3 regions of the Alcanivorax borkumensis SK2 genome follow, and region 1 is predicted to be linked to each of the others. Evidence: predicted binding sites of a transcription regulator. Region 1 holds the regulator's gene; each other region holds the start of a gene.
The links. Region 1 encodes LexA, which represses DNA repair genes until DNA is damaged. Its sites were predicted from a motif close to TACTGTNTANNTANACAGTA; they were not measured.
Positions count from the first base shown of each region.

Region 2: the regulator LexA is predicted to act here: its motif matches at 5,206-5,225, upstream of uvrA (excinuclease ABC subunit UvrA).
Region 3: the regulator LexA is predicted to act here: its motif matches at 4,203-4,222, upstream of hrcA (heat-inducible transcriptional repressor HrcA).

Region 1 is NC_008260.1:1,141,545-1,148,668, forward strand. It holds gene ABO_RS05195 (quinone-dependent dihydroorotate dehydrogenase) at 1-662, shown strand, start outside; gene rmf (ribosome modulation factor) at 745-951, opposite strand; gene rlmKL (bifunctional 23S rRNA (guanine(2069)-N(7))-methyltransferase RlmK/23S rRNA (guanine(2445)-N(2))-methyltransferase RlmL) at 1,204-3,318, shown strand; gene ABO_RS05210 (glutaredoxin family protein) at 3,315-3,536, shown strand; gene ABO_RS05215 (TatD family hydrolase) at 3,613-4,446, opposite strand; gene ABO_RS05220 (DUF1499 domain-containing protein) at 4,394-4,810, opposite strand; gene lexA (transcriptional repressor LexA) at 4,866-5,480, opposite strand; gene ABO_RS05230 (cyclic nucleotide-binding domain-containing protein) at 5,786-6,436, shown strand; gene ABO_RS05235 (universal stress protein) at 6,481-6,921, opposite strand.
Region 2 is NC_008260.1:465,598-472,721, reverse strand. It holds gene gspD (type II secretion system secretin GspD) at 1-514, opposite strand, end outside; gene ABO_RS02240 (type II secretion system protein N) at 526-1,386, opposite strand; gene ABO_RS02235 (type II secretion system protein N) at 1,472-2,200, opposite strand; gene ssb (single-stranded DNA-binding protein) at 2,227-2,745, opposite strand; gene ABO_RS02225 (MFS transporter) at 2,835-4,202, opposite strand; gene ABO_RS02220 (response regulator transcription factor) at 4,469-5,119, shown strand; gene uvrA (excinuclease ABC subunit UvrA) at 5,249-7,124, shown strand, end outside.
Region 3 is NC_008260.1:335,180-342,303, forward strand. It holds gene ABO_RS01555 (sodium-dependent transporter) at 1-561, shown strand, start outside; gene ABO_RS01560 (RnfH family protein) at 558-872, shown strand; gene ABO_RS01565 (outer membrane protein assembly factor BamE) at 901-1,308, opposite strand; gene fur (ferric iron uptake transcriptional regulator) at 1,497-1,898, shown strand; gene recN (DNA repair protein RecN) at 1,957-3,624, opposite strand; gene ABO_RS01580 (RDD family protein) at 3,655-4,182, opposite strand; gene hrcA (heat-inducible transcriptional repressor HrcA) at 4,331-5,380, shown strand; gene grpE (nucleotide exchange factor GrpE) at 5,631-6,203, shown strand; gene dnaK (molecular chaperone DnaK) at 6,423-7,124, shown strand, end outside.

The DNA of each region.
Region 1 (7,124 bases):
ATTACCTAGTGGCTGCAGTCAAACGCAGCCGCTACAAGGGCGTATTAGGCATCAATATCGGCAAGAACAAGGACACCCCGGTTGAAGATGCCGTGCAGGACTACCTGATTTGCCAGCAGAAAGTGCATGCCTATGCCAGCTATCTGGTGGTGAATGTCTCCTCTCCGAACACGCCCGGACTGCGAACCTTGCAACATGGCGCGGCACTGGATGAGTTGTTGGACACGCTGCGAGAAGCCCAGACACGCTTGGATCAAGAGCAGCGTCGTCGAGTGCCTCTGGTCATCAAAATTGCCCCGGACAACAGTGAAGAAGAGCTGCAGAGCATGGCTGAAGCCTTCTTACAGCATGGAATCGATGGGGTTTGTGTTGGTAACACCACACTTTCCCGTGATGGTGTGCAGAACCTGAAAAATGGTGGGGAGCAAGGTGGCCTCAGTGGTACACCGCTAACCCCCATCGCCAACCGGGCGCTGGCAGTTATGCGCAATACGCTCAATGGCCGCATTCCGATTATCGGTGTAGGCGGCATTAATAGCGCGGGCGATGCGTTGGAAAAGCAGCGCCAAGGTGCTGACTTGGTACAAATTTACAGCGGTCTGATTTATCAGGGGCCCGGTTTAATCGGCGATATTGCTCGCGCCTGGCCGAAGAGCATCTGAGTTTGAGTTGATATTAAAAAGGGCCCGGGTGGGGCCCTGCGGGCCGGCGCTGAATGCGCCGGTGTTGTGAAAATGGAAGGAACTAACCGATATTTTTTAGATTCTGAATGCTGGCAACCCCGAGCATACCGTGAGCAAAGTCAGTGCGACCTTCGCGCCATCCTCCCATCCAGTTGGTGCGAGCCTGGAGAGTGCCAAACGGGCAGTCTTCGCGAGATTTTCCATCCAGGCCGGCGTTATATCCCCGGTTGTAAGCGCGGTCGTCTTTATTACGTTTTTGTCGCTTCATAAACGCTTTCCCTTTCACCGATAGCGGAATCGAAATATGACCCCCGGCTGAGACTGTAGCCAAGTATGGGGCCGACACATTCAGTATGGGAAACCGGTAAAGTAGTGTCGAATACCATGTAGCAATATGGCCACTGCTGTTTAAGCATATGGCGTATAAAGGACAGTTTGATGACAGTTTGTGTAATACATTGAAAAATAATGGTTTATTTTTTGTTTTGCACATAAATTAGTCATTTTAGAGGATTAGATAATGGAATTTGTGGCCACCTGCATGCCAGGTCTGGCAGATCTGCTCAGCGACGAACTAGGCTCACTGGGCATATCCGTAACAGAAACCGGGCGTGCGCATGTCAGTTTCTCCGGGGGCGTGGCGGATGCTCTGAAGGTGTGCCTCTGGTCCCGTTTGTCCGAGCGGGTGCTGCTGCATCTGGCCACGTTGGGTGTAACACCGGATATTGCACCGGAAAAGTTGGCGGCTAGCCAGGATTGGCTATCTTTGGTGGGGAACAATGCACCGGTACATCTGCATATTGAGCACGGCGCTGAAGTGCGTGGTGATAATCGGATCAGTGCCAAACGGTTTATTCATGCATTACCGGAGCAGTTTGCCATCTCCCGTGAGCCGAAAGGCAGTTGCTGTATTCGTGCCCGGCTGGATTTGAATGAGGCACATCTGTGGTTGGATCTGGCCGGCGAGCCTTTGCATCGCCGTGGATATCGCCTCGCAGGCGGTCGTGCGCCGCTACGCGAAACCTTGGCTGCAGCCATATTATGGGCTGTAGGGTGGGGCAAGGAAGGTCGTCATTCCGCGCTGATCGATCCGTTTTGCGGTAGTGGTACCCTGGTGATTGAAGCGGCGCTGATAGCAGCAGGCCGCGCCGCAGGTGCCCAGCGTCAGCACTATGGCTTTCAGCAGTGGCGTGGTTGTCGGCGCCAATTGTGGTTGGATGCCCAGAAGGAAGCAGGTGAGAGTGGTAAGCGGCCAGTGCCAGCCGTATCGCTGAAAGGGTTTGATTCTGAAGCGAGCACATTGCAATTGGCTTTGCAGAACGCAGAGCGCGCCGGAGTGCGTAACGCAATTCATTTTGAGCGCCGGGAACTGGGTGCTCTGCGGCGTCGAGATTTTGTTGATAACGGTATTGTGGTGGGTAACCCGCCTTGGGGTGAGCGCCTGGAGGAAAAACCACAAGCGGGCTGGCTGCATTATGCGCTGGGTCGTATTTTGTCGGTTCGAGCGCCGGGCTACCAGGCATTGTTGCTGGGTGCGGATGCGGAAGTCATGGACCGCTCCGGGATGAATTTGGAACAGCAATGGCGCCTGAAAAATGGCCCGTTCAATAACTTTATCCGTCTTTATTCGCCCCGTAAGCAGACGCCAGCCAATGTGGTGAAAGTTGCTGATGATAGTGCGTTCAACGTGCCCGAGGGCGCGCAACCCTTATTAAATCGGCTGCGTAAAAATGGCAAACACCTGCGCCGTTGGCTGGAGCGGGAGGACATTCAGTGCTACCGGCTGTATGACCGCGATTTGCCAGAATTCAATGTGGCCGTGGATATCTATGCGGATCAGGTGTTGGTGCAGGAGTTCAAGGCACCTAAAACCATTGATCCGGAAAAAGCGAAAGAGCGCCGTGATTGGGCGGTGACAGCGGTGCGAGCGGCCTTAGGTGTTCACCGTGAGCAGGTGCACCTGCGCACCCGTGAAAAGCAGAAGGGGAATCAGCAATATCAAAAGCTGGATGCTCAGGGACAATACCGGGTTGTGCGTGAAGGGCAATCGCAGTTGTTGATTAATTTGCAGGATTACTTGGATACCGGGCTATTTCTCGATCACCGGCCCACGCGTTTGCGTATCGCTGAAGAGGCCAGTGGTAAGCGCTTCCTTAACCTGTTTGCGTACACGGGGTCTGCCACGGTGCATGCTGCTGTGGGTGGCGCAAAGCGCACCGTTACGGTGGATTCCTCCAAGCGGTATCTGGATTGGGCAGCCTGCAACCTGGCCGCTAACGGTTTCTCCACCGATCAGCATGAATTGGCTCGGGCCGACACCATGCGTTGGCTGGATGAGTGTAAGGAGCAGTTTGATCTGGTGTTCTGCGATCCGCCCACTTTTTCCAATAATAAGTCACGGAGTGACTTTGTGGTGGAAGAGCATCACGGTGATTTGATTCGCAAGATTATGCGCTGCTTGGAACCGGGTGGGGTGCTGTATTTCTCCTGTAATTACCGTCGCTTCCAAATGGATGAAAGCATCAGCAAGTGGTACGCGGTAGAGGATATCTCACGTTGGAGTATCCCGGAGGATTTCCGCCGCAATGAAAAAATCCATTATTGCTATGCCATTCGTCATGTGGAGGATGCATGACGGTGCTGTTGTATACCACCTTGGGGTGCCACCTTTGTGATCAGGCCAGGGAGCTGGTAGCCATGGTCAGGCCGGATCTTGAAATTACGCTGGTAGATATCGCTGAAGATGACACCTTGATCGAACAGTATGGTGAGCGAATCCCGGTATTCATGCGCGAAGGGCAGGAGCTGGCTTGGCCGTTTGGCTTGCTCGACGTACAGCAGTTTCTTTGCTGATGTTTTGATGTCGGGTTACGCCTTTCTGGCTAGCCCGACAAACATCCTGCGCATTGTCCTGATGCGTTTTTTCCGGTCAGCGAAACAGCGTTAACGCATTTTGATACGTCATGGCGGCGACTTGTTGCGTCTCCTGCCCGCGTAATTGTGCGACACGTTGGCCAATCCAAGGCAGTAGCGCAGGCTCGTTACGGCGCTTTTTCGGGGGCGCTTGCGGCAGGTCCCGGGGGAGTAGATAGGGCGCGTCTGTTTCCAAAAGCAGGCGGTTATCCGAAATGTTAGGCAGCAGCTCTGCCAGCGATTTGCCACGTCGTTCGTCGCAGACCCAACCGGTAATGCCGATGTGGCAATCCAGATCCAGATAGGCGAACAGAGCCTCACGGGAACCGGTAAAGCAATGCACAACGGCGCCAGGCAGAGTATCGCGGAAGGATTTCAGGATAGGCAGAAAGCGTTCATGGGCATCACGCTCGTGAAGAAAAACCGGCAATTTGTATTCCGCCGCCAGGGCTAACTGAGCCTCGAAGGCCCGCTCCTGCTCTGGGCGCGGAGAAAAATCCCGATTGAAATCTAAGCCCATTTCGCCGGCAGCTTTTATCTGTTCATGGGCGAGTAGATCTCGTAGCTCTGCTTCTAGCGCAGCAGAGTAAAAACGAGCGCTGTGAGGGTGCAGGCCGGCGGTGGCGAAAAGCCCTGAGTGCTCGTCGGCGAGGGCAATGGCCGCGCGGGAATCGTCGATAGTGGTGCCGGTAATTAGCTGCCAAGTAACTGCGGCGCAAGCCGCACGCTCAATCACGGCCTCCCGGTCGTCATGAAATTGTCGATCGGTGAGGTTAACGCCGATATCGGCCCATTGTTCAGGCGCGATTTTCTGCGTTTCCGAAGGGGGGCTGTTGTGAAGTGCGGTCATCGGTTTCCTGCTCAAATAGCTGCTCGCGCAGGGATTCTACCCGACGACGGTTGGCACCTAAATCCCAATAACCGGCCCGTGATGCGGAACGGACCTCCACCATGCCATTCTCGCGAACATAGAAAGTGACATCATCTACAAAACGCAGGATCCGACTGGTGAAGCGGGCTTGAATACGCGACTGGCCGACAACATCGTAGTCCACACGGGGAAGACTGCCCAGCAGTGTTTCCAGCTTTTTCAGGCTGCTTTCCCGGTCGGCGGCGACCTGTAACGGGTCAACGCGCTTGTCACTCTGTGTAGCCAGGCTGGATACACAGTTGGGTGAGTCCGGGCAGGGTGCCAGAAGATGGGTTTCAGCCATGGCAAATGCACTCCATACAATCAGGCAAAGGCCTGTACCGGCACGGATACAGGCTTTAAAAAGAGTTTGGGTCACGAATTAGCCCCACAAAAATGCCTTCAATAATAAGTTGATCAGCGGGCACTTTGATCGGTTCATAGGCTTCGTTAGCCGGGAGTAGTGTGGCGCTGGATTTATTCAACTTTAAGGTCTTTACCGTGACTTCTTCGTCAATGCGCGCGACAACGATTTCACCGGAACGGGCCACATTGGATTTGCGCACGGCAATTAGGTCGCCATCGAAAATGCCCGCATCCACCATGCTGTCGCCTTGCACCTTTAATAGATAGGTGGGGCGCTGTTTAAACAGGCCTTGGGGTACTGGCACGGTTCGTTCCACGTTCTCGATGGCTTCAATGGGGATCCCCGCAGCCACTTTACCGACGACGGGCAGTTCCTCTTCACCCCAGTAGGCATGATCAAGTAGTTGGATTCCGCGAGAGCGATCACTGTGAAGTTTGATATAGCCTTTGCGCTCTAAGGCACGGAGATGGTCTGAGGCCGCATTCTTGGATTGGAATCCCATAATGTCGGCAATCTCTGCACGGGTAGGGGCCATGCCGTTGTCCTTAAGACATTCACGGATGCAGTCGAGGACTTGTTGCTGCCGGTCGGTAAGTTTGCTGCTCATAACCTTCTCCCTGTTTCCTGCAGAGTGTGGCGCTTAGCCGTGGCCTCTAGGGGGGGCTAGTTGGGCGCCTTTCGGTGCGTGTAGGCCTATGTATTGGTCACTTGCCTGAGCGTGTAAGTAATGGCTGACAGGAAGTGCTATATTCAGGATGCTAGCATGTTTACTGACAATAAGAACAGTGTTATTTGGTCAGCATTGGGAGAAGAGTTCACCCCTCTTTTTTTCCTTGCCGTTGCTCTGTTGTGGAGGTCGCTCTAGCATGTGTGTAGTTGATTACAATGCCATCAGACCAGTGGGGGTAGTGGATGGAGCAGGCCAATAATAATGATTTCGGCCAGCAACGGCGTCGCCAGCTGTTAGCGGGCGTGCCGTTTTTTAATGAAATTAATCGTGATGATCAGAACGAATTTTCCCGGCTTGAACAGACCACCCGTCTTTGGGTTGCCGCTTCGGGAGAAAGCGTAATTCGAGCCGGTGAGGTGGATTCCACTCTGTACTTTTTGTTGAGGGGGCAGCTGGAAGTGTTATCGGAGAATCCCCAGGGTGCGCCGTTGTATTATGTATCACCGGGTGAGGTGTTTGGCTCCTTGTCTATGCTGCTGGGGACTCCGCGTAGTGCGACTATTAAGGTGACAGATAATGCCCGCGAAGCGGTATTGGCAAGCTTGGATTTCAATGATTTTAATGATGATGGCAGTGCCTATTCGCTGGCAACCCGGCTGGCTTTTTTCCATATGATTGTGCATCACATTCGCTGGACTTTGGAGGTGAAGCGAATGCAGGCACCGACCCATGAACTGGTTCAGTCTATGCGCAAGTTGCCAGTGTTTTATGGCGAGAAAAACAGTCCGCAAGAGCTGGCTGCATTGAAAGCGCAGGCGCAAGGGCTGGCAGAATTGCTGTGTCGCTGGAACGAGGAAGGCCAGGCCAGCACCGGGGCTCTGCAGCTGACCTGAGGGGCTCTGCTTCGGGGAATACGCGCTGCGCTATTTCCCCGTTGCTAGTGCTGGTCTACCTTAACGGCCAGCACGTCGCAGTGCGCACCGGGGACCAGGCCTCTGGCCGTGGAGCCTAGCAGCAGTGCTAGGCCGCTTCGCGTATGACTGCCCACCACGATTAAATCCGCGCCTATCTTGTCTGCCTTGTCGAGAATGGTTTTTTCGATAGATCCCATATCCACGTAAACGTTGGCTTCCGGCACGTGGTATTGGCCGGCGTATTTATCTGCCATTTCTTGGGCTTGTTTCATCAGCCCGCTTTGCAGGTCGGTTACATCCATGGGTACATCCGCGCCGTAGGCCAGAGCCAGCGGTTCTATCACATGGATTAAATGCAGTTCGCCGTCATTGCCCGACAGTACGCCAGCCGCGCGGGACAGTACCTGGGGTGATTCATCGCTGCCATCGATGGCAACCAGTATTCTGCGATAGGGACTCAGCACGGTTCTCTCCCTGAAAAATGAGGTTCATTGCAGTATAGCGTGCTTGTGCGGCGTTGCTAGCAGGCTGTTTTACAGATGAGGGTTGCCCTGACAGGGTGGCTTGTACTACTACTAAAAAAGGAGCAAGGGGGCAGTTCCTGCTTGACCCGCCTATACCGGCGCTGTCTAAATAGCGCCCATCACACGCCTTAGACCGGATGTTG
Region 2 (7,124 bases), 680 kb from region 1:
CGACAGCAGCCAAATGGCCATATTGAGGGACCAATGGGCGCAGCACAGGAACCAATTCTTCCACCGGCGTGCTCTCAACCGCAATGACCCGGGTGACGAGCTCCTCACCGGAAGAGCTCCCCTTCTCGACTAACGGAAGATTACTTTGTTTAGCTGTGGTATTAGGCACAATCTTGGTAATGTCACCGACCGACACGGCCGCATAACCATGGACCTGCAATACGGACAAAAATAATTCATACACCTCATTAGAGGTCAGGGATTTAGTAGATACCACTGTGACATCCCGCGCACGAACCCGCGGATCCACCACAAAGTTCTTGCCGGTCATCTGGGCCACCTGGCTGATAAACGCCTGAATGTCCGCATTGCGAATATTTACCGTCCAGCTCTCACCGTCATCGCTGGCCTGTACTTGGTTCGTTGTCTGCGCGTGAAGCGAGGTCACCATGACAGCGGACAGCGCTAGCAGCAGCATTATTTTTGATAAAGACGTTCTGAAAAAAGGCGTCATAAAACCACTCATTAAGGCGGATAGTTCACGGTAAATTGTTGGTCACCCCGTTGCACCACAATGGATGCTTTCTGGGTGTCCTGATACGAACGCAGAGCCGCCACGTCGTTGCTTTCTGTTCCTAGCGGATGCCCGTTAACCGAGAGAATTACGTCATCGCTTCGTAGACCAACCTGCGCAAGCAATTGTTTTGGTGCACCTTTACCCAACCGATAACCAGCACTGCCACTCTTATCAATAGGGTCCAGCCCCAGCTGGCCAATAATCGTTTTGCGCTGGCGCGCCAAATCCGCGGGGCTGCCTTGTGCTACAGTGCGGTTACGACTCGGCGGCGGTGTAGGCTTTTGCTTGACTTGAGCGACTCCTCCCAACACAGAATCACTCCAGCGCAGTGTTTCCAGCCGACCTGCTCGACGCAAGATAACCCGATCTGGATACACTTCTTCTAACTTGGCATTACCGGGAATGCTATCCCCAATATGGTATAGCTCACCTTCTTTGCCCTTCTCAGCAATAATCGCCGTAGCCCGTTTGGTATCGGCATTCTGAAAAACACCTAACAGTTCCAGGCGCAACCGGGTATCAGGGGCATCTGTCGGCCGGTCTTTATCGATACTGGCTGCCGCCTCATACTGGCCAAACAACTGCCAGCCATCCACCTGGGACTGAGATAGAATCGGCGCGTCGCCAGACGACGATACATCCAAACGCGTCTTGCTATTGCTCTGCACTCGCTCACTGGGACCATACCACAGTAGCCATACGGTCTGCGCCAGCACATAGGCCATCGCGACCACCAGCAATACAGCAATCACCCACCGAAGCGGCGCCCCCCATTGCTGTTGTTTTACCCAACTCGCCAGTTGCGACATAACCGTCCCGCGACTTCCTTATCGTTATTACCGATGCAAGGCTACAAACCTGCCGAATTCTACTGTTTATTATTGCAGTATAGTGTTACTGACCACCGAACAAGACAAGAGGTTGCGACATCTGGAATACCACATCGTCCGGGTCGCCGCCCTGACTCACGCCCAATAGCATAGGCCAAGCTCGCCGAACCTCTAGCTCAAAACGCCCATTAGCTAACCTAGCATCCAATAGCGAATTATTATCCGGGTCCTCCACCTGCAGTGTGGGTTGTTCATTATTCATGCTTAAACGACCCTGCAATACCGGCACCAACGCCGAGCCATTACGCCCCCAACTCACGGTGCCGCCACTGTATTGGAGCGTGCCTTGCAACTGCTTGACCCTACTATCGCCAAAGGAAAGCTGCATCAACGTCGCGTCCACGCGCCCACTCGCACTACCCTGGGGAATGTGCTCTGTCACCAGTGCCATAGGCAAGGAAAGCCGCGCATGCTGCAGTTGCCAATCCCCCCAGTCCGCGCCCAACCAAGTCGACAGGCGCGCTGCATCATCGGTGGTACGCATTTTCAATGTCAACCCTGGCACTAATCCGTGCCAGTCTAGCGACCATTGCACAGTGCCCTGGCGGCGTTGCCATTGCCAATTGGCTTGCCCGTTCCACCAAACCCCCTGGGGGTTGGTCAGAACCAACGGTGCACCACCCGGCCGCAGCGCCGGAACACGCTCTACCAACACAGCCGCAGGCATTAGTAGCAGTAAAAACAGCAGCAGACTAACGCCAAAAAGCAGCGCTAGTGTTATTTTTCGAGGCATAACGGGGCCGGTTTCCTGTCCGTCATTCAGAACGGAATATCGTCGTCAAAGTCATCCGCTGGGCCGCTGAAACCACCGCCCTGATTGGTGTTTTGGTTCTGTGCTGGCTGGCCACTACCGGCTCCAGGCTGACCATCATTACCGTAGCCACCCTGATTGCCTTGAGGGGCAGCGGACTGGGAATAACCACCCTGACCACCACCATCACCACGGCCATCTAACATCTGCATCTCGTTGGCCACAATCTCGGTAGTATAACGGTCTTGACCATCCTGCCCTTGCCATTTGCGGGTACGGATAGAGCCTTCAATGTAAACTTTGGAGCCCTTTTTCAGATACTCACCGGCAATCTCGCCTAGTTTGTTGAAGAGCACCACCCGATGCCACTCAGTGCGTTCCTGCATTTGGCCGCTCTGGCGGTCTTTCCAGCTCTCGCTGGTGGCCAAGCGCACATTCGTGACCGCGCCACCGCTGGGCATAAAGCGGGTTTCCGGATCCGCACCCAGATTACCGATCAAAATTACCTTATTAACGCCGCGCGCCATGTTTCTCTCCGTGACTTCTTATGGTCTAGCTACTGTCTGAAATCCTACCATCATTGATGGACGACAAATTCGTGAAGCCGTCCATTGTGTCAGCTTTGCCCGGTCCCCGCGACACCCTGTAACTGCTGCTCGTCCAACAGACTGGAGTCCACTTTCAGCAAGGCCAGTGCTTGCTCTTCCACGACCACTGTTTCCACCACCCCGGGGACAGAACTCAGTCGCTCAGCCAAAGCAGCCCAATCATTCCCAGGGGCCAATGACAGCACCCGATTATCCAGCCGGGGCAACTCTTTCATTCCTACCAGCACCAGCAACCAGATCAGAGCCAACACACCACAGCTGTAAAAGACCGCTTCTGCCCCAACCCATTGATAAAGGGCTCCGCCCATCTGTCCGCCGACAAAGACGCCCAGGAACTGACTGGTTGAGTACACCCCCATAGCCGTTCCCCGCGTACCCGCCGGCGCCGCGCGCCCGACTAAAGAGGGCAGCAAGGCCTCTAGTAGATTAAAAGCGGTAAAGAAAACCAATAATGCCAAAACGAAATGCCACAATTGCGCCCCAGCTAACGCCAACACCAGCTGAGAGAGCGCCAGCAACACCACCGCCAATCGCTTCATGGGAACCGCCCCTCGGCGCTCCGCGCGGATAATTAATGGCACCATAGCCACAAACCCAGCCACCAGAACCGCCAGATACAGCAGGCTGTGACTTTGCAATGTCAGCCCCAATCGATCGCTGAGCAACGCCGGCACCACCACAAAAGATGCGGTCATAATCAAGTGCAGGCTGAAAATACCCACATCAAAACGCAGCAAGGTCTTGCTACCCAACACCCGACGGAACCGTTCTGACACAGGCAGCGCCTCACCCTGCAAGGCTTTTGGCGCCGGCACCACAAACGCCACCAGCAAAGCGAAACCACCCAACACTGACGTCATCCAGAATAGGCCAGACAAACCTAGCCACCCAGCCAGCAAGGGCCCCAAAATCAGTGCAAGAACAAAAGAGCCGCCCACCGACATACCAATCAAAGCCATAGCCCGGGTGCGATGCTTTTCAGTCACAACATCCCCAATCAGTGCCATAATGACACTGGCAATCGCCCCTGCGCCTTGCAAAGCACGCCCGGCAATGACCCCGTAAATGTGGTCACTCATCGCGGCTACCGCGCCGCCAGCAATAAACAGCAATAGGCCGATAAGCAATAGCGGCCGGCGCCCAAAGCGATCCGACAACATACCAAAAGGGATCTGTAACAATGCCTGCATCAAGCCGTAGGCACCAATAGCAGTACCAATTAATAGCGGTGAAGCCCCTTCAAGAGCTTGCCCGTAAACGGCAAAAATAGGCAGAATCATGAACAGACCGAACATTCGCAACGCAAAAATCGTTGCCAGATAGCCAGTGGCCTTCAGTTCTGTCCGTTGCAGAGCATGGGAAGATGATGCCGTCATGAACCGTTATCGCTCCTAACCCGGAGAGGTCCGGACGCCGCAACGAATGGCTACCGCAGACCTGACCGATACAAAAGGGCACGCAGTGTAGCAGATTCCGGCTCCATCAGAACCCGAGCGACGCCCTCACTGCAGGCAACTTTTAATCGTGAAAACCGCAAAACTCCAATGCTTCAAATTGAACCCCCGTCAAAGCGGTGATAAATTGACAGGCTGATCAGTTTTTTTTCTTAGGTTTTAAGCCTAAGCAATCACGGACGAGAGCAATGAATAGCCAAGAACATATCCAACAAGTTTACGTAGTAGGCAGCCAACAACTGCAAAACGCCCTGCTTACCGAATTCCTCGTCAAGAAAGACATGGCAGCCAAAAGTATTCCCACTGCCCTGGATATTACCATTGATGCCCTGCGCGAAAACGGTCAGAACCTATTCCTGGTGGACTACCACTCCGTAGACGTTAACGAAGTCATCGCCCACCTACTAGAAGCAGACCAAGAAGTGGAGAGCGATGTCTTGATCGCGGTTTTCAACGTTGACAGCGATGAGTCACTCTCCAAGCTCGCCGGGCTTCCCATGGTCAACGGCGGCTTCCAGCACGACTGTCCCCAGGCCCTTCTAAGCAAAGGCCTCAAGGCAATTCTCGATGGTGAACTATGGTTCCCTCGCGCCGTGCTGCAAACCTACCTAATGAAAAGCCGCACTTTCAACAAGACGTTTTCACGCAGCGAGGTCAGCCTAACCGACCGGGAAGTTGAGGTGCTGAAGGTGATGGCCACAGGCGCAAAGAACTCCGACATCGCCTGCAGCCTGAACCTGAGCCCACACACCATCAAGACCCACATCTACAATATTTTCAAGAAAATCAACGCCTCCAACAGACTACAAGCGGTGAACTGGGCCCAGGAAAACCTATAGTCACCCAAGTCTCACCATGCATGATGCCAGACACCAGCTTTTCACGTTCTGCGGCTGGCATCATGCGCCCGGCGTCCCTTATACTGCCCTGTTCATTTTGACAGTAGTCTGAAACGGGCGTTTTACTCTATGGATACCATCGTAGTACGCGGTGCACGCACCCATAATCTGAAGAACGTGGACCTGGATATTCCCCGGGACAAACTGGTGGTTATTACCGGTCTGTCAGGCTCCGGCAAATCTTCCCTCGCCTTCGACACCCTTTACGCAGAAGGGCAGCGCCGATATGTGGAGTCACTATCCACCTACGCCCGCCAGTTTCTATCAATGATGGAAAAGCCCGATGTAGATCACATCGAGGGGCTGAGTCCAGCGATTTCCATTGAACAAAAGTCTACTAGTCATAACCCTCGCTCCACTGTGGGCACCATTACCGAAATCTACGACTACCTGCGTCTACTCTTCGCCCGAGTTGGAGAGCCCCGCTGCCCCGAACATGGCGCCCCGCTAGCCGCGCAGACCATCAGCCAGATGGTAGACCAAGTACTGGCCATGGAAGAAGGCAGCAAACTCATGCTGCTGGCTCCAGTAATCCGCGAAAAGAAGGGTGAACACGCCCATCTATTCGAAGAGCTACGCGCCCAAGGCTTTATCAGGGCTCGCATTGATGGCCGCATCTACGACATGGATGATACGCCGGACCTAGACAAAAACAAAAAGCACACTATCGAAGTGGTGGTGGATCGCTTCAAAGTCCGCAGCGACCTACAGAACCGGCTGGCAGAGTCATTCGAGACGGCGCTAAATCTGGCCGACAATATCGCCGTAATAGCCCCCATGGAAGGGGAAGGGGAAGAAACCACATTCTCTGCCAAATTCGCCTGCCCTACCTGTGGTTACTCGATCCCCGAACTAGAACCGCGCCTGTTTTCCTTCAATAACCCAGCTGGTGCCTGCCCCAGTTGCGATGGCCTGGGCATAAAACAGTTCTTCGATGAAGGCAAAGTGATCAACTCCGATGAACTTTCTCTTTCCGAAGGCGCCATCCGCGGCTGGGACCGCCGCAACGTTTATTACTTCCAGATGCTCAACTCGCTGTCCCAGAGCATTGGTTTCGACATGGATACGGCGTTTAAAGATCTCCCCAAAGAGATCCGCAGCAAGGTGCTGCATGGTACTGGTAAGGAAAGTATCGAATTCCGCTACCTAAACGACCGTGGTGACATCATCAAACGCAACCATCCATTCGAAGGGATCATCCCGAACATGGAGCGCCGCTACCGGGAAACCGAATCTGATGCAGTTAGAGAAGATTTGCTCGGCTACATGTCCACCTCTAGTTGCCCAAGCTGCAACGGCTCACGCCTTCGTGAAGCTGCCCGTCATGTTTTCATTGAGCAAACCACTCTCCCCGAAGTGGTTCGACTTCCCGTTGGTAAAGCCCATGCCTATTTTAGCAACCTGAAATTGCCCGGCAGCCGTGGCGAAATCGCCGGCAAAATCCTCAAGGAAATTAGTGACCGGCTGCAATTTCTGGTCAATGTAGGACTGGAATACCTAACCCTTGAACGCAGCGCAGAGACCCTGTCCGGCGGCGAAGCTCAACGTATTCGCCTCGCAAGCCAAATAGGCGCGGGTCTAGTGGGTGTCATGTATGTACTGGACGAACCCTCAATCGGTTTGCACCAGCGCGACAACGAGCGCCTGCTCAATACTCTGACTCGACTTCGCGACTTGGGTAATAGCGTACTGGTTGTAGAGCACGATGAAGACGCCATCCGACTGGCCGACCACGTTATTGATATTGGCCCAGGAGCGGGCGTTCACGGTGGCAAGGTCATCGCCCAAGGCAGCGCCCAAGATGTAGCCGACAACCCAGATTCATTAACTGGCGATTACCTATCCGGCCGCAAAAAAATAGCGGTCCCCACTCAACACCGTCCACACAATGATGACCGATGGTTAACCTTGCTCGGAGCCACAGGGAACAACCTCAAAGGCCAGC
Region 3 (7,124 bases), 810 kb from region 1:
GGTGAGCCGGTGGTGGCCTGGTTGGTGGAAAAAGGTCTGACCCGGGTGAAAGCCGCCATCCTGGTCGGTTTGGGCGCTTGGCTATTGGGTGTCGGTTCGGTGCTGTCGTTCAATGTGTGGGAGGATAATACCTTCCTGGCTGGCACTTTCTTCGACAACATGGAATTTCTGTCCACCACGGTGATGTTGCCGCTGGGTGGCTTGTTAATCGCTATCTTTGCCGGCTGGGTGATGAAGGAAACCCAGGCGCGTAAGGAATTGGGCATCAAGAACTTCAAGTTGTATCTGGTGTGGCGTGCGCTGGTGCGGATTTTCTCTCCGGCGGCAGTGATAGCCTTATTTGTGTATTCCATCTGGAGTGCGGTGGCGCCCGCTGATGAGGTTGGGTCTGTGCAACGGGCGTTGCCCGCAGAGATGACGGAGCCTGATGCTCAGGTGTTCGAGATGCATGGTGCCGCCGAAGCCGATACTCCGACCCCGGCTCCGGTGACGGAACCGATTGAGCCCGGTGACGTGGATGGGGTGCCTTCTGCCCCGGCTGAGCAGGTGCCTGTACGGTGAGCGAAACAATGATTCATGTGGAGGTGGTCTACGCGTTACCGCAAAAGCAGCGGCTGATAGGTCTTGATGTGCCTGATGGTACCTCTATGCTGGACGCCGCTAAGCTGTCGGGTATCGGCGAGCAATTTGCCGATCTCGATCTAGATAAGGCGCCCATGGGGGTGTTCGGTAAAGTGGTGGCAAACCCGGCTGGGCATATATTGAAGCCTGGCGAGCGGGTGGAAATCTACCGTCCGCTGACGGCCGACCCCAAACTTAACCGTAAGAGGCGCGCAAAAGAAAAGGCATCAGCAGGTAAAGCATCGAACTAAGCGTGAGGGGGCAGCGCAAGACCGAAGGCTATTGAGCGTCATTCCTGCGGTCTGCGGCTTTACGTTGTAATTCGATGTCGCTGCGACCGGAGGTTTTGGACTTGATGTCTTCTATAACCTCGCCCTCATAGCGCCTGTAAGCGCCATCCTCAAAGTAAACAGCGATGTTCTGGCTAACCTTGTCACCTTTGCCGGGCCGATAGGTCATTGGGTAGAGCCACAGATCCGGAGTGAACGGGTCCACCAAGGTGGGTGCGCCGAGGACGTAGCGTACTTGCTCCGGAGTCATGCCCGGCTGCAGCTCGCTGAGCATATCTTCGGTGACAAAGTTACCTTGCGGAATATCAATTCTGTAGACGCCAGGAAAGCGCAGCGTGCTGCATCCGGCAGAGGCTAGAAGTGATACTAGTAATAGTGTAACTAGAATGCGGGACATGATTTTCGACTTCGCTAAGTGTTCGGGCGATAATACAGACTTGGGAACCTATGACAAACTCCGGTCTGACGATAGGGTCATATTTTATTGACAGCTCGCGGCGCGATGAGTTCGCCTTGGTACTCTTGGTGGTACAAATTTCCCGCCTTTTTCAAAACCGCCATTGATTGGCAGATGGAGCATACGCATTGGATAATCAGGATCTTAGAAAAGCGGGCCTTAAAGTGACCCTGCCGCGGGTGAAAATCCTTCAGCAGCTGGAGAAGTCCGCAGAGCGCCACTTGAGCGCGGAAGATATCTACAAGTCGTTGATGGATTCCGGCGAAGACGTGGGCTTGGCGACGGTATATCGCGTGCTGACGCAGTTCGAGCAGGCTGGCATGGTGTTGCGCCACAACTTTGAAGGTGGCTCTGCTGTATTCGAGCTGGCTGATGAAGAGCACCATGATCATATGGTGTGCATGGAAACCGGCGCGGTGGTCGAATTTATGGATGACGTGATTGAGTCGCGCCAGCATGCTATTGCCGAGGAGTATGGTTACGAGATTGTGGATCACTCACTGGTGCTGTACGTCAAACCCAAGAAGTAGGCGACACGTAGGCGCTTTAGGGTGGAGGTTTGGCGTGGCGTGTAGGTTGCGTTTTCTGTCACGCCGCCTGCGCCTTGCTCAGCATTTCTTTGGCATGGTTACGGGTGGACTCGGTAATTTCTACTCCTCCTAGCATTCGCGCCAATTCTTCCACTCTGGCGGCGTCATCTAGCTCTTGGATGCGGGTGTGGGTGGTCTCATCCTCTTGAATTTTGTGCACCTGCCAATGCTGATGCCCTTGACTGGCCACCTGTGGCTGGTGGGTAATGCACAGCACTTGAGCATGCTGCCCCAGTTCGCGCAGTAATCGGCCCACAATCTCGGCTACGCCGCCGCCAACGCCCACGTCCACTTCATCGAACACCAGGCTGGGCACGGTCAGGTTGCGCGCACAGATCACCTGGATGGCCAGGCTGACCCGCGATAATTCGCCACCGGAAGCGACTTTGCCCAGTGGTTTGAGTGGCTGCCCTGGGTTGGCTGTAAACAAAAACTCCACTTCCTCCAAGCCCTCCAGGCTCGGGGGGCACTCGCTCAGGCAGGCATCCAGTTGCGCGGCTTTCATGCCCAGAGCCGTGAGTTGCTTTTGCACTTGCTGGCTGAGAGTCTTGGCGGCGCTGCGGCGAGCCTTGGTTAGCTTGCGGGCGCTGTCCATGTAGTGCTGCTGGGCGGTCGTTTCTTGTTCCGCCAGAGCATGCAGCTGGGCATCCACATTGCCCAGGGTATCGGATTCGGCCAGCAGGCTGCGATGATGTTCTACCAGCTCTTGCGGGCGAACGCGGTGCTTGCGGGCCAGGGTGTAGCTTTGGCTCAGGCGTTCTTCCACCTGGCTGAGGCGCGCCGGGTCCAGATCCAATTTTTCCAAGTAATGACGCAGGTCGTCGGCGGCAGCTTCCACTTGCAGGCGGGCGGATTCCACGGTGTCGGCAATGCTGCCCAAGTCGCCGTCGTTATTGCGCGCATCGTCTAACCAGTGGCTAACTTGGCTAAGGTGGTCGTTGCAGGTGCCGTCCTCGCCTTCATAAAGTGCGTCAAGGGACTGCTGGCAAAGCCGGATCAAGTTTTCTGCATTGCCCAGTCGTTGTTGCTCCAGCTCCAGTTGCTCCAGCTCGCCGTCCTGCAGGGCGAGGGCGTCCAGCTCTTCTAGTTGGAAGCGTAACAGTTCTTCTTTCTCATTTTGCTCACGGGCTTGGTTCAGGGCGTCATCGTGGGCACGGCGGGCTCTCTGCCAGTGGCGCCAGTGCTCGCGCACGCTGTTGGCCAAGTCGCGAGCATGGGCGAAATTGTCCAGCAACTGCCGGTGGGCATCCTTTTTTAGTAGTGCTTGGTGCTCGTGCTGGCTGTGAATGCTGATCAGACGTTCACCCAGCTCTCGTACCTCCGACAGCGGGGTGGGGGTGCCGTTCACATAAGCCCGGGAGCGGCCGTCGGCACGCACGGTACGGCGAAGCAGGCATTGTTCTTCATCATCCAGCTCCCGTTCGATCAGCCATTGCTGTGCGGCAGCGTTGTTGCGCAGGTCGAAGGTGGCCAGCACTTCGGCGCGGTCGTGGCCGTGGCGAACAATCGATGAGTCGGCCCTGTTCCCTAGGGTGAGCCCTAGGGCATCGATGATGACAGATTTGCCTGCCCCGGTTTCGCCGCTGATGGCGGTGAGCCCATTTTCGGGCTCTAGCTCCAGCTGGTCAACGGTGGCAAAGTGGCGAACGCTTAAGTGGGTCAGCATGGTGTTCCTCTGCAACAGGCGAAATCGTGATTAGGTGGTCGTTCTTTGGGTTTGAATCACTTGGGTGCCGGCGAGGTGGTCGTGCAGGCAGCGGCGGTCTGAGCGGAAAATCAATAACGGGTCGATAAGCATGATCAGGTTGATGCCGGGCAGCTGGGCGAGCACGTGGAAAACAAAATAACGTAGCCCGTAGAGTTTGCCGGCGGGAACGCTGTCCTGTTCCATGCCGACGATACGCATGTCGAGAAGGGCTTTGCCAATGGTTTGCTGGCGGTTAAAGAGTAGCCAGCCTTGCAGGGCTAGGAAGATCAGCTCCCCGGCGATGAACAGGCCGATGCTGGTGGTCAAGCTGATAGTGCCGCTGCTTTGCATCATGGCGTCCCAGATCCCGCTGAAATAGATGATTGGGCCGATAATGACCATTTGCACTAGGCCATCAATGATTGCGCCGAGAAAGCGATACAGTCGGCTGGCCAGTTCAGGGGCTCCGGGGTTGTTTGGCTTCTGGGTTATGCTGTCCGGAGTCTGGTAAGGATTGCTTGGGGTTTCGCCGGTCATGATGACATCCTTGCAATGATGACTGTTCTTATGGTCAGTGCCGGTTAATGGTAGGGGATTCGCGCTGGGAGTGTAAGCCCCTGCTCAATGAAATCCGGCTACGGTTCTCTATATAATAGTGCGGCGATTTTCTGGTACATATACACCTATGACAAAGCTGGATCTCAACGAACGCAAGCAGCGCCTGCTGATGACACTGGTCGAGCGGCATATCCGTGACGGCCAGCCGGTGGGCTCGAAAACGCTGGCCAGCGGTAGCGGCTTGGCAGTGAGTCCTGCCACTGTGCGCAATATCATGTCGGAGCTTGAAGAGTTGGGGGTGTTGAGTAGCCCGCACACTTCGGCGGGGCGAGTTCCCACAGAGCTGGGTTACCGGCTGTACGTGGATTCGCTATTGGCGACCAGCGTGATGGAGCGCCCGGATCATCGGCATTTGAAAAAAGAGCTGCGTCAGTTGCTGGCGCCGGAGCAGTCTTCCCAGGAGTTGATCGCCCAGGCATCGAAAACCCTGGCGGAATTGACGCGCATGGCCGGGCTGGTGGCGGTGCCCCGTCGCGAGGTGTCTACTCTGCGCCAGGTGGAATTTCTGCCATTGTCGGGCAAGCGGGTGCTGGTGGTGCTGGTGGTCAATCGCTCCGAAGTGCAGAACCGGATTATTCATACCGACCGGGATTACGATGGAGTGGAATTGCGCCAGGCGGCTAACTACATCAACCATACCTATGCAGGCTGGGACTTGAACAGCATTTGCGATGGTTTGCTCGATACCATGAATACGGATCGCCAGCAGATGGATGCGCTGATGCAGACGGCGGTGGCTGTGGCGGATAAGGCGCTGCGTACTGAGCGTCCCGACTCTGATTATGTGGTATCCGGGGAATCCAACCTGATTCAGACCGCTGAGGCGGAAAATTTGGGGCAGCTACGTAACTTGTTTGATGCCTTTAATCATAAGCGTGACATTTTGCATTTGCTTGAACGCTCCATGAAAGCCGATGGGGTGCAGATCTTTATCGGCCGAGAATCAGGGTTTCAGCCGTTTGAGGATTATTCGCTGATTTCCGCTCCTTACACGACGGATGATGGTCCGATGGGGGTGTTGGCAGTGGTTGGTCCCACCCGCATGGATTATGGGAAAGTTATCCCCACTGTGGACATCACCGCTAAGATCCTCTCAGCGGCGCTTACCCAGCTTTAAAATAACCCACAAGCTACAACGCAAATCGGCGTGCCCTGTGTTGCGGTCTTTCTCGCGGCAATTAATCGGCGAGCGGCGTGTTTCCTTGGTTGGATCGCGGGTTATTATGCTGTGATGAATGGCTGCCGCTTGGCCCGTGTTGCGATTTGAAGCTTGAGGCTTGTCATTTCCCCCCTTGAATCCTGCCCGATAGTTCCCATATCTTTGCCCGCTTTCCTGGAAAAGCCCGGATAGGGATGTGGAGTGACCAATGAGTGAGCAGGAAAAAGATCAGAACAATGCCGAACCACAGGTAGAAACGGTTGAAGAACAGCAAGCTGCGGCCGCTGCAGAGGCGGTTGAGCCCACCGCTGAAGAGAAGCTGGCTGAAGTAGAAGTGGAGCTGGCCAAGGTTAAGAAGGCATTGGCTGAAGCGGATGTCCGTGCACAGGCGGAAGTGCAGAATGTGCGTAAGCGCGCCGAGCGTGACGTGCAGCATGCCCGCAAGTTCGCTTTGGAGAAGTTTGCCGGTGATCTGCTAAGTGTGGCGGACAACTTGGAGCGTGGTCTAGCGGCGCTGGATGCCGAAGACGATGCACTAAAGGGCGCCCGTGAAGGTATCGAGTTGACGCTGAAGTCTCTGTTGGACGCGTTTGCCCGTTATAACATCGAACAGATTAATCCCGCAGACGAGCCGTTTAACCCCGAATTGCATGAAGCGATGACCATGGTGCCGGTGCCCAATGTGGACCCCAATAGCGTGATTGAAGTGCTAGAAAAAGGCTACCAGCTGAATGGTCGTCTGATTCGCCCGGCTCGGGTGGTGGTTAGTAAGGCTCCTTGATAGGTGTTTGACCCGCCGCTTGAGCTTGATATTAGGTGTGAAAGTGGCGCCGGCTGCGGGCTTTGGCCTCAAAGTGATTACAGAAGTTGAAGCACTGAAAATCGACAAGCTCCCTTGAAATGATGGCAACGAACGCCATATAGGAGCCAGACGAGTTAATAATTCAACTGCCTGGGGCGCCGAAAGGGTTCCGGCTAGTGTGAAGGAGATAGAACGACTATGGGTAAGATTATCGGTATCGACCTAGGTACGACCAATAGCTGCGTGGCCGTGCTGGAAGGTGACAAAGCTAAGGTTATCGAAAACGCAGAGGGCGCTCGCACAACGCCGTCCATTATCGCCTACACCGACGATAAAGAAACTTTGGTTGGCCAGGCTGCCAAGCGTCAGGCGGTGACGAACCCGGAAAACACTCTGTATGCGGTGAAGCGTCTGATCGGCCGTCGTTTTGACGACAAGGTGGTTCAGAAGGACATCAAGATGGTGCCCTACAAGATCACCAAGGCTGACAATGGTGACGCCTGGGTAGAAGTGAAGGGCGAGAAAATGGCGCCGCCGCAGATTTCTGCGCAAGTGCTGAAGAAAATGAAGAAGACCGCGGAAGACTACTTGGGTGAGGCTGTCACTGAGGCCGTTATCACCGTGCCGGCTTACTTCAACGATTCCCAGCGCCAAGCCACCAAAGATGCCGGTCGCATCGCTGGCTTGGATGTGAAGCGTATTATCAACGAGCCCACTGCGGCTGCTCTAGCTTATGGCCTAGATAAGAAAGGTGGTGATCGCACCATCGCTGTGTATGACTTGGGTGGTGGTACTTTCGATATCTCAATTATCGAAATCGCCGAAGTGGATGGCGAGCATCAGTTTGAAGTGTTGGCCACAAATGGTGACACCTTCTTGGGTGGTGAAGATTTCGACTTG